3 regions of the Lysinibacillus sp. FSL K6-4013 genome follow, and region 3 is predicted to be linked to each of the others. Evidence: riboswitches for the same ligand, from Rfam matches in the RefSeq annotation. Region 3 holds a riboswitch; each other region holds the start of a gene.

Region 1 (3,289 bases), 1.0 Mb from region 3:
CGGGAAAAGCAACAATACGTCATGTTTACAGTCAAATGGGATGTTAAAGAACGTATTATGAATACCATTCCCTTAGAATAATTAAAAAGGATTGTCTCCCATTAAAGAATGGGAGGACAATCCTTCTTTTTTCTTCCTTTTATTTCGGTCAATTACATAAAATGCTGTTTCTTCTATTATTATATGTAAAGTGCTTGCTCTAAATTAAACTCATCATGGAGAGCATTAGCTGCTTTGATCATATCATCCTGTGGGACAACAACGGACACTTTTATTTCAGAGGTACTTACCATTTTTACAGGGATATTTTCACGACGTAACCGATCAAACATACGAGCAGCAACGCCTGGATTAGAAGCCATGCCTGAACCTATGATAGAAACTTTTGCTAGCCCAATTTCGAAGTCAGCAAAACTAAATCCGAGTGATAATTTACTATCCTCTAACACACGTAATGCTTCCGCAAATTCCTCTTTTAAAATAGAAAACGATACAGTTGGCTTCAACCCATCAATAATGGCTTGGACAATAATATCTACATTAATACGGTTCTCTGCAAGAACCGTAAATATGTCTGCTAATGAAGCATTGGAAAAAGCATCATACCCTACTGTTAAACGAATAATATCCGATTCAAATGCCACACCACGAACGACTAAATTTTTTTCCATTTCTACTTCCTCCTTCAATAAAGTGCCTACTGATTCAACTAAACTTGAGCGTATAATAACAGGCATTTGAAATTTCTTCGCTAACTCCACCGCACGTGGATGTATGATATGAGATCCTAAGTTAGATAATTCCAACATTTCATCATAGGATATTTCCTGTAGCTTTTGGGCATTTGTAACATAACGTGGATCTGCTGTATAAACACCGTCCACATTTGTATACATATCAACTCTCTCCGCTTCTAACGATACAGCAAGTGCTACAGCTGCTGTTTCAGCTCCACCTTTCCCAAGCATGGTAATATTGTGCTCTTCGTCAATCCCCTGTTCTCCAGCAATGACTACAATTTGTCCCTGTGTAAAGTGTTCTTCCATTCGACTAACATCTATATAGTCGATACGTGCATGTCGATACATACCATCCGTATGTATACCAGCTTGCCATCCAGTTAGAGACACAGCAGTATAGCCTGCTTCCTGTAAGGCGATGGCAAATAAAGCACTAGATAATTGAGAGCCTGTTGACAAAACCGCATCTAATTCTCGTTTCGATACATCATCTGTTAGTTGATGTACCATCATTTTCATCTCTTTCACAGTGTGTCCCATCGCTGCAACGACCACCACTACATCAAAACCTTTGTCCTTTTCAGCAATCGCTTTCCGAGCAGCCTCTTGGATTTGTTCAGTGGAACCTAATGCAGCTCCTCCAAACTTCATCACGATTTTAGCCATTTCTTTCGTTCTCCCTTCCAGTTCATGTATTTCACCTAATTATGGGTTTCTAGAAAAACTAAAAGGCAGCCTCCACATAACGTGAAAGCTGCCTATAACATGTACAATAATCGTAACTTGCGCATGTGTGATAGCTCTCCGAAACGTTTAGAATCGACAGTCTTACATTTCTTAAATGCAAAACCAGTACAGCAATGGAACAACAATACTGTACTTCGGCAAGCTCCCCTTTCACACAATATCTTTGGACTTGTCCATCCTCCATCGTGTTACTCTTGAACCTTGCACCTCTATCATCACTTTAAAGTGAATGTATTCAATTCATTAAGCCTTAGCGTAAACAAACTAGTCACGCAGTTGGCTCTCCATAACATTGAAAACAATGTTATTTATAACCATAGCACATGCCTATTCCTTTGACAATGATTGTTGCTGAAAATAGCTAAAAATTTGGCTTGCTAAATTAGCGGGCATCCCAGCCTCCTGTAATGCTAGCTCGCTCGCCTCTCGAATTTTTTTGACTGAACCGAAATGTTTAAGCAGCTGTTGCTTTCGTTTTGGTCCTACCCCTTCAATATGATCTAATACAGATTGAATGGCATGCTTCTCATGCTGTTGACGCAAGAAGGTAATAGCAAAGCGGTGAACTTCGTCTTGAATTCGTTGTAATAAATAAAAGCCATCACTTGTACGTTTTAAGCTAATCACTTCTGGTGGATCACCAAACAAGAGCTGAGATGTATTATGCTTATCATCCTTGGCTAAACCAGCAATCGGTATAACAAGGCCAAGCTCATCTTCTAGTACTTCACGGGCTACTTCCATTTGTCCCTTACCACCATCAATTAAGACTAAATCTGGTAATGGGAGACCTTCCTTTAAAACACGTATATAGCGACGACGTATAACCTCCTGCATTGCACCGTAATCATCATGCTTGGCTGCTGTACGTGTTTTATATTTTCGGTATTCCTTTTTCGCAGGCTTCCCATCAATGAACACTACCATGGCAGATACTGCATCCGTTCCATGCATATGACTATTATCAAAAGCTTCAATTCGTAAAGGTGTACTAATACCCATTGCTTCACCAAGTGCCTCACAAGCACCAATGGTACGTTCCTCCTGGCGTTCTATTAGCTGGAATTTAGCTGCCACAGCAATTTCGGCATTTTTGGTTGCTAATTCAACCAATTCCTTCTTTTGACCTCTTTTCGGTGTGAGCACTTTGATCTCTAATAATTCAGTTAAGATAGCTGCATCAATGGCTTGTGGAATAAAGATTTCTTTTGGCTTAATATGCTCTGGTTTTTCATAAAAGCGTCCAACAAAAGTTAAAAATTCATCCTCTGCATCTTGATAGATCGGGAAAATCGAGACATCACGCTCTATCAGCTTACCTTGGCGCACAAAGAAAACCTGAACACACATCCATCCTTTTTCCACTGCATAGCCAAATACATCTCGATTTGTTGTATCACTTGAAACTATTTTTTGTTTCTGCATAACCGTATCAATATGGGCAATTTGGTCTCGGAATTCCTTCGCTCGCTCAAATTCCAGATTTTCTGCAGCTGCTAGCATTTTAGCTTCAAGCTCTTTTTTGACTGCCTCCACACCACCATTTAGAAACTTCGTCATATCCTCAATCATATCTTGATAAACCTGACCATTAATTTCCTTCACACATGGTGCTAAGCATTGACCCATATGATAATACAGGCAAACCTTAGATGGTAATTGTACACATTTACGCAGCGGATACAATCGATCCAATAGCTTTTTTGTTTCACTTGCTGCATAGGCATTTGGATAAGGACCAAAATATTTAGCCTTATCCTTTTTTACCTTCCGTGTCGTAATTAGACGAGGATGTTTTTCAT
Region 2 (3,289 bases), 2.0 Mb from region 3:
CCACAACGACAAAGAGCCATCCCGCAATATTCCAGCCACCAAATAAATCATGCAAGTAGCCAAAAAGAATAGGACCGATTGCGGCAAATAAATAACCCAAAGATTGTGCAAAGCCTGATAAATCTGCTGCTTCAAATGCAGTACGAGTGCGGAGAGTGAAGAACATCATTGCTAGAGCGAATGAAGAACCACCTGCTAACCCTAGAAGAACCATCCATAGTACTCCAAGACTTGTCCATTCCATGACAACCCCAACAAAGCCTACTAAATAGAAGGAAGTAAACATCAATACAAGTGGGCGTTGAGAAGTCATTTTACCTGCAATAATAGGCACTGCCAAGGCCATTGGTACTTGTGAGAATTGCATGATTGAAAACATCCAGCCAGCTTTATCAGGCGCTAAACCTTGAGCAATATAGATTTCAGGTATCCAAGCTGCTGTTGTGTAGAATAATAAAGACTGTAAACCCATTGCCCCTGTGACAGCCCAAGTAACAGGTGATTTCCATAGAGGTGTACTGGTCTTTTTAGATGTAGTAACTGGTTCCGGTTTATTTGACTTTAGTTGAGGTATCCAAATTAAGATTGTAACTAGAACAAGTATGAGTGCAATGGATAGCGCCCCTTGCCAGCCTAACGATGAATTAGCTATAGGATAGCTAATACCAGCACCAAGACCAGCAGTAAAATTCATGGACATGGTGAAAAAGGCCATCAATAAACCAACATGATATGGAAATTTCAATTTTAATAATCCAGGAATTAATACATTTCCAAAAGAAATGGCTACGCCAATTAACACAGTACCCAATAGAAGTAATTCTGTTGTACCAAGTGAACGTAGGACAATCCCTAAGGCCAAGAGTAAAGTGGATAAAAATAATGTTAGCTCAAGCCCTAGTTTGCGTGCTACAACTGGCGCAAATGGAGATATAATAGCAAAAGCCAGCAATGGAATAGTTGTTAGAAAGCCTGCCAATACATTAGATATCCCTAGATCTTCACGGATAAAGGATATAATTGGGCCAACAACAGTTAGTGGCATTCGTAATGTAGAGGCTATAAAGATAACGCCAAAGACTAAAAGTAAGGTTGTTCCTTTCCAGCTAATTTTTTTACTTGGAAAACTAGTGGAATGATCATTTGTAGTCAAAATAAAATCCCCCCTAATAATAACCATTCTAATTGAACTACTATAACACTTTATCACACTATTAAAAATAGTAGAAGATTCATAAAATACAGAACATTTCCCGTTGTATTGAAATGTCTATGGTCTTATGTTAGTATAATAAACATCATAAATTTAATAATTATATGCCTCATGTTTGTATTGAGGTAGAGGTCGCGATATTTATAAGTATGCTAATTGAAATGACAAGCATTGATGAAATTAGCTGAAAGGAAATATTGCCGAAGTGTGAGGGGACTTGAAAACCTCATGCTGGGGCTGTCTCCGAAAGGAACAGAACTGTCACGTTTGCACAACGTGTTGAGCTATCATGTAAGAAAAACTGAGGATTAACGTAGCCATCACAGTGTATATGTGATGGCATTTTTTTGCCTCATAAATAGGAAGGAAGCTATATCGTGAGTGAAATAAAAGTAAATCAGCTCGGACATAAAGCACCGAAGCTGAAAAAAGAATTAAAAAGTCGTCATATCACAATGATTTCTTTAGGCGGTACAATTGGTACGGGGCTATTTTTAGCCAGTGGTGGTGCTATTGCTCAGGCAGGACCTGGAGGAGCATTGCTTGCCTATGCTTTAATCGGTATTATGGTGTATTTTTTAATGACAAGCTTAGGGGAAATGGCTGCTTATATGCCATCATCAGGTTCATTTAGTACGTATGCAACCAAATTTGTAGATCCCGCTTTGGGCTTTGCATTAGGCTGGAACTACTGGTATAACTGGGCAATCACCATTGCTGCAGAAATTGCTGCTGTATCATTAATTATGAAATATTGGTTTCCAGATAGCTCATCAGCACTTTGGACAGTATTATTTATTGCTGTTGTACTGACGTTTAATTTACTATCCGTAAAAAGTTATGGTGAAAGTGAATATTGGTTTGCCATGATTAAAGTAGCAACGGTCATTGTTTTTATTATCATTAGCTTACTAATGATTTTTGGTATTTTAGGAGGGCAGGCTCCTGTAGGTTTCACTAATCTCTTTATTAGTGATGGGCCATTCCATGGTGGCTTCCTTGCCACATTTGGTATTTTCCTAGCAGCTGGATTTTCATTCCAAGGAACAGAATTACTTGGAATTACAGCAGGTGAAACAGATGATCCTGGTAAAAATATTCCAAAGGCTGTTAAATCTGTATTTTGGCGTATTATTTTGTTTTATATTTTAGCGATTGGTGCAATTGGGATGTTGATTCCATTCACAGATGAACGTTTATTATCAGAAGATATCGCAGTCTCACCGTTTACACTAGTGTTTGACCGCCTAGGTATTGCCTTTGCTGCTTCATTAATGAATGCCATTATTTTAACGGCTATGCTGTCAGCAGGAAATTCAGGACTATACGCATCTTCTCGTATGCTATGGCAATTAGCAGTGGATGGACATGCACCTAAATTTTTCTCAAAGCTAAGTCGTCGAGGTATTCCGATTTATGCACTTATGGCAACATTAGCTGTAGGCTGTTTAGCATTTTTGGCATCCTTCTTTGGTGATGGAGTGGTTTATATCTGGCTATTAAATGCTTCTGGAATGTCTGGCTTTATTGCATGGCTAGGTATTGCATTTAGTCATTATCGTTTCCGCCGAGCGTTTGATGCACAGGGCTTAGATCCAAAGTTATTACCTTATAAAGCTAAATTATATCCATTTGGACCATTATTTGCTTTTACTGTTTGTATGATCGTAGTCATTGGACAAAATTACACAGCCTTTACAGGTGAAAAAATAGATTGGTACGGTATCCTTGTTTCGTATATTGGGATTCCACTATTTTTAGCATTATGGTTGGGCTATAAAATAAAGCACAAAACAAAAATGCTTCCACTTAAAGATTGTGATTTAAAAGTTGAAGATTAATTAATAGAGCTGTTCTGTAAACCAAAAAGTGATGGTTTATAGGGCAGCTTTTTTTTAACACTCATGAACAAAATCTCTCCAATTAAACATCATAAATATGGTAATGTAATATACATATGGAAATTGGGTTTTAGTAGGAGAGGTGCATGATAATGCAAAAGCATATTTTACTGGTAGAAGACGATGAAGCCATTCGTGAAATGGTTGAAAATTATTTAACTATGGAAGGTTTCAA
Region 3 (3,289 bases):
CCCCTTATAAATTATTTGACCGCCACTTGGCGTTTCTAATAAATTTATGCAACGAAGCAATGTGGATTTACCAGAGCCAGAGGAGCCAATTAAACAAACTACCTCCCCTTTCTCCACTTGGAAATTCACATCTTTTAACACTTGGTTACGTCCAAATGATTTACTTAAATGTTCGATTTTAATGACTGCCATTTGTGCGTCCCCCTATACGGCTTCTTTTTGTTCTTTTTGATAGGCATCAGGACCATCTAGACGTTTTTCAACATAGAGAAGGATGCGAGATGCGGTAAATGTCATGATGAAGTAAAGAACACATGCAACGAAGAATGATTCGAAGTAACGGAAATTGTTACCCGAAATTGATTTTGTTTGGAAGAATAATTCCGTTACCCCAATGACATTTAATACGGCTGTATCTTTAATATTCATGATTAATTGGTTACCTGTCGCTGGTAAAACATTACGCGCTACTTGTGGTAAGACAACATGAAGCATAATTTGGAAGTGATTCATGCCAATTGCTGATGCTGCCTCGTATTGACCATTATCAATGGAGACAATACCGCCACGAACAATTTCTGCCATATAAGCCCCTGTATTGAGGGAAACGACTAAAATACCTGCTGTAATAAAGTGCATATCGATACCGAATGCGATATCTAATCCGTAGTAGACAACCATAGCCTGTACAATCATTGGTGTACCACGGAAAAATTCAACATAGCATGTCAGTATAAAATTAATGAGCTTTAAGCTATAAAATTTCACACCTTTTTTACGAACTGGAATCGTATGCATAATTCCGATGAAAAATCCGATAAATGCACCAATAATTGTACTAATACTCGAAATCAGTAACGTATAATACGCACCTCGTAAAAACATTTGCCAGTTGTTTTCAATAATTGAAAGTATCCATTCAAGACTCATGATGTTCCTCCTAACAATGTCATCTTGCTTGCTTATTTTTTTGTGCCCTAGCTCTTTCTACCATTCTATGATTTGTCACGCTAGGACATTATCATTATGTAGAGAGGTTCTCATTTTGATAATGATGAAATGATCATGCACGGACTATTTGCTAGTCCGTGCCATGTCATTATTGTGCTGCGGGTTGTTGAGAAATAGCTTCTTCCATAATCGCTTGACGATCATCTTCTGAAATGCCTTTTAGGATTTCATTGATTTTTTCACGATTTGCGTCATCTTTACGTAAGCCTACAGCAATTGAAGTATTTGAGAGGTCTGTATCAAAGCCTTCTTCAAATGCTACATATGTGAATTTATCGTTGGCAGCAGAAGCGGAAATGCCCTCTGGACGTTCAGCTACATAGCCATCAATTTTACCTGCTTCTAAAGCCACACGCATTGCTGGGAAGCTCTCCATTGCCGTTTGTTTTTCTACACCTTTAATTTGGTCAATCACTGTGTAGTTAGATGTATTTAATTGTGATGTAATTTTAGCACCTGAGAAGTCTTGAATCGATTTTGCGTCTTCATATTTGCTACCTTTTTTAATAACCATAACAAAATCAGAAGTATAATAGTTTTCTGTAAAATCAATTGTTTTCTTACGTTCTTCTGTTGGTGACATACCTGCGATAATTGCATCAATTTTGTTCGATTGTAGCGCTGGAACTAATCCGTCCCACTCCATTTTAACAATGACTAACTCTTTGCCTAAACCTTCAGCAATTTTCTTTGCCATTTGTACATCATAGCCACCTGCATACTCTGCATTATCCGCAATTTTCACTGCGCCATTTGCATCGTCTTGCTGTGTCCAGTTGAACGGTGGGTAGCCAGCCTCCATTCCGATTCGGAATTCACCGCCGCTTTCTTCTTTGTCAGTTCCAGCATCACTTGAACCGCCCTCTTTTTTGTCACTCGTGCCACATGCAGCTAGCACAATTGCCGTCATGATAGAGATCATTACTAACAACCATTTTCTTTTCATGAAAAACTCCCCTTTTCTGTAAAAAATAAGACAACTGTACTAAAAAAGACCTAAGTATATTGAACTTAGGTCTTACCTTTTATGACAGTTGCCCAAATCCTCACTATAATTTCCATGTTTCCGAGATAGCACAACCTAGTAAATCTGGAAATCCATTTACTAGGACAGTCCTGCACTTATTCACTGCAGACCCAGTATAAAAGTACGAGCTCCTTTTATACTTCGGCGATATTTCCTTCTTCATTGCGTCTTCGCTTGCTTGTACTCAACAATGAACTAATAAATACCGCGCCTCTACCTCACTGGTAACAATTCGTGAGGTTTGTTTATTTAATTGATATTTAGATACTACTATAAAACTAATATGTTCGTCAAGACGATTTTGACATTTTTCTGACTAATGACAATATTAGGATATTGCGCGTTCTGTATCCATTTTAAATCGTTGAGCTTTCGTCGATATTTCTGAAAATTACAACAAATTTTTATTATAGACTACGTGATCTATGTGAGAAAAGTTGTGTTTATTTCTTTTTTGCTCCTCTTAACGATATAACATTAGTACTCTTTCAAAACTAGAATTGGCCAAACCTTTCGTCATGCACAAAAAACCCTGCTGAACATTGTTCGCAGGGTCTAATGACATTATGAATTTAATAATAAATCTTCAGGATTTTCGATTAATTCTTTAACCGTTTTTAAGAATCCTACAGAATCTTTACCATCAATGATACGGTGATCGTATGAAAGTGCTACATACATCATTGGACGGATTTGAACTTCACCATTTACTGCAACTGGACGGTTTACAATTGAGTGCATACCTAAAATACCAGCTTGTGTACCGTTCATAATTGGTGTTGACATTAATGAACCGAATACACCACCATTTGTGATTGTGAATGATCCACCAGCCATGTCATTTAAGCCTAATTTTTTATCACGAGCTTTTGTCGCTAAGTTAGCGATATCTTTTTCGATTTCTGCAAAGTTTTTGCTATTTGCATCGCGTACAACTGGTACGACTAAACCTTCTTCAGTTGATACAGCAATACCGATATCAAAGAAGTTATTTAAATGAATTTCATCGCCAGAGATTTGAGCGTTTACGTATGGATATTTTTTCAGTGCTGCAACAACAGCTTTCGTGAAGAATGACATGAAACCAAGTTTGATGTCGTTTGCTTTTACAAACTCTTCTTGTTTACGTTTACGAAGTGCCATGATGTTTGTCATGTCAATTTCGTTGAATGTTGTTAACATTGCTGTTGATTGTTTCACTTCTAATAAACGTTTTGCAATTGTTTGGCGACGACGGCTCATTTTTTCAAT

Evidence for each region. A riboswitch is a leader RNA that binds a small molecule or an ion and turns the genes downstream of it on or off. The one in region 3 is predicted to bind lysine.
Region 1: linked by a shared signal. The riboswitch ahead of MHB39_RS16525 (aspartate kinase) and the one ahead of MHB39_RS11380 (transporter substrate-binding domain-containing protein) in region 3 are both predicted to bind lysine.
Region 2: linked by a shared signal. The riboswitch ahead of MHB39_RS01445 (amino acid permease) and the one ahead of MHB39_RS11380 (transporter substrate-binding domain-containing protein) in region 3 are both predicted to bind lysine.

Annotation. Positions count from the first base shown of each region.
Region 1 is NZ_CP152031.1:3,341,031-3,344,319, forward strand. It holds gene MHB39_RS16520 (YslB family protein) at 1-81, shown strand, start outside; gene MHB39_RS16525 (aspartate kinase) at 180-1,406, opposite strand; lysine riboswitch at 1,530-1,707, opposite strand; gene uvrC (excinuclease ABC subunit UvrC) at 1,815-3,289, opposite strand, start outside.
Region 2 is NZ_CP152031.1:278,537-281,825, forward strand. It holds gene MHB39_RS01440 (MFS transporter) at 1-1,153, opposite strand, end outside; lysine riboswitch at 1,332-1,508, shown strand; gene MHB39_RS01445 (amino acid permease) at 1,591-3,054, shown strand; gene MHB39_RS01450 (response regulator transcription factor) at 3,207-3,289, shown strand, end outside.
Region 3 is NZ_CP152031.1:2,301,722-2,305,010, reverse strand. It holds gene MHB39_RS11390 (amino acid ABC transporter ATP-binding protein) at 1-192, opposite strand, end outside; gene MHB39_RS11385 (amino acid ABC transporter permease) at 205-930, opposite strand; gene MHB39_RS11380 (transporter substrate-binding domain-containing protein) at 1,100-1,957, opposite strand; lysine riboswitch at 2,076-2,262, opposite strand; gene odhB (2-oxoglutarate dehydrogenase complex dihydrolipoyllysine-residue succinyltransferase) at 2,603-3,289, opposite strand, start outside.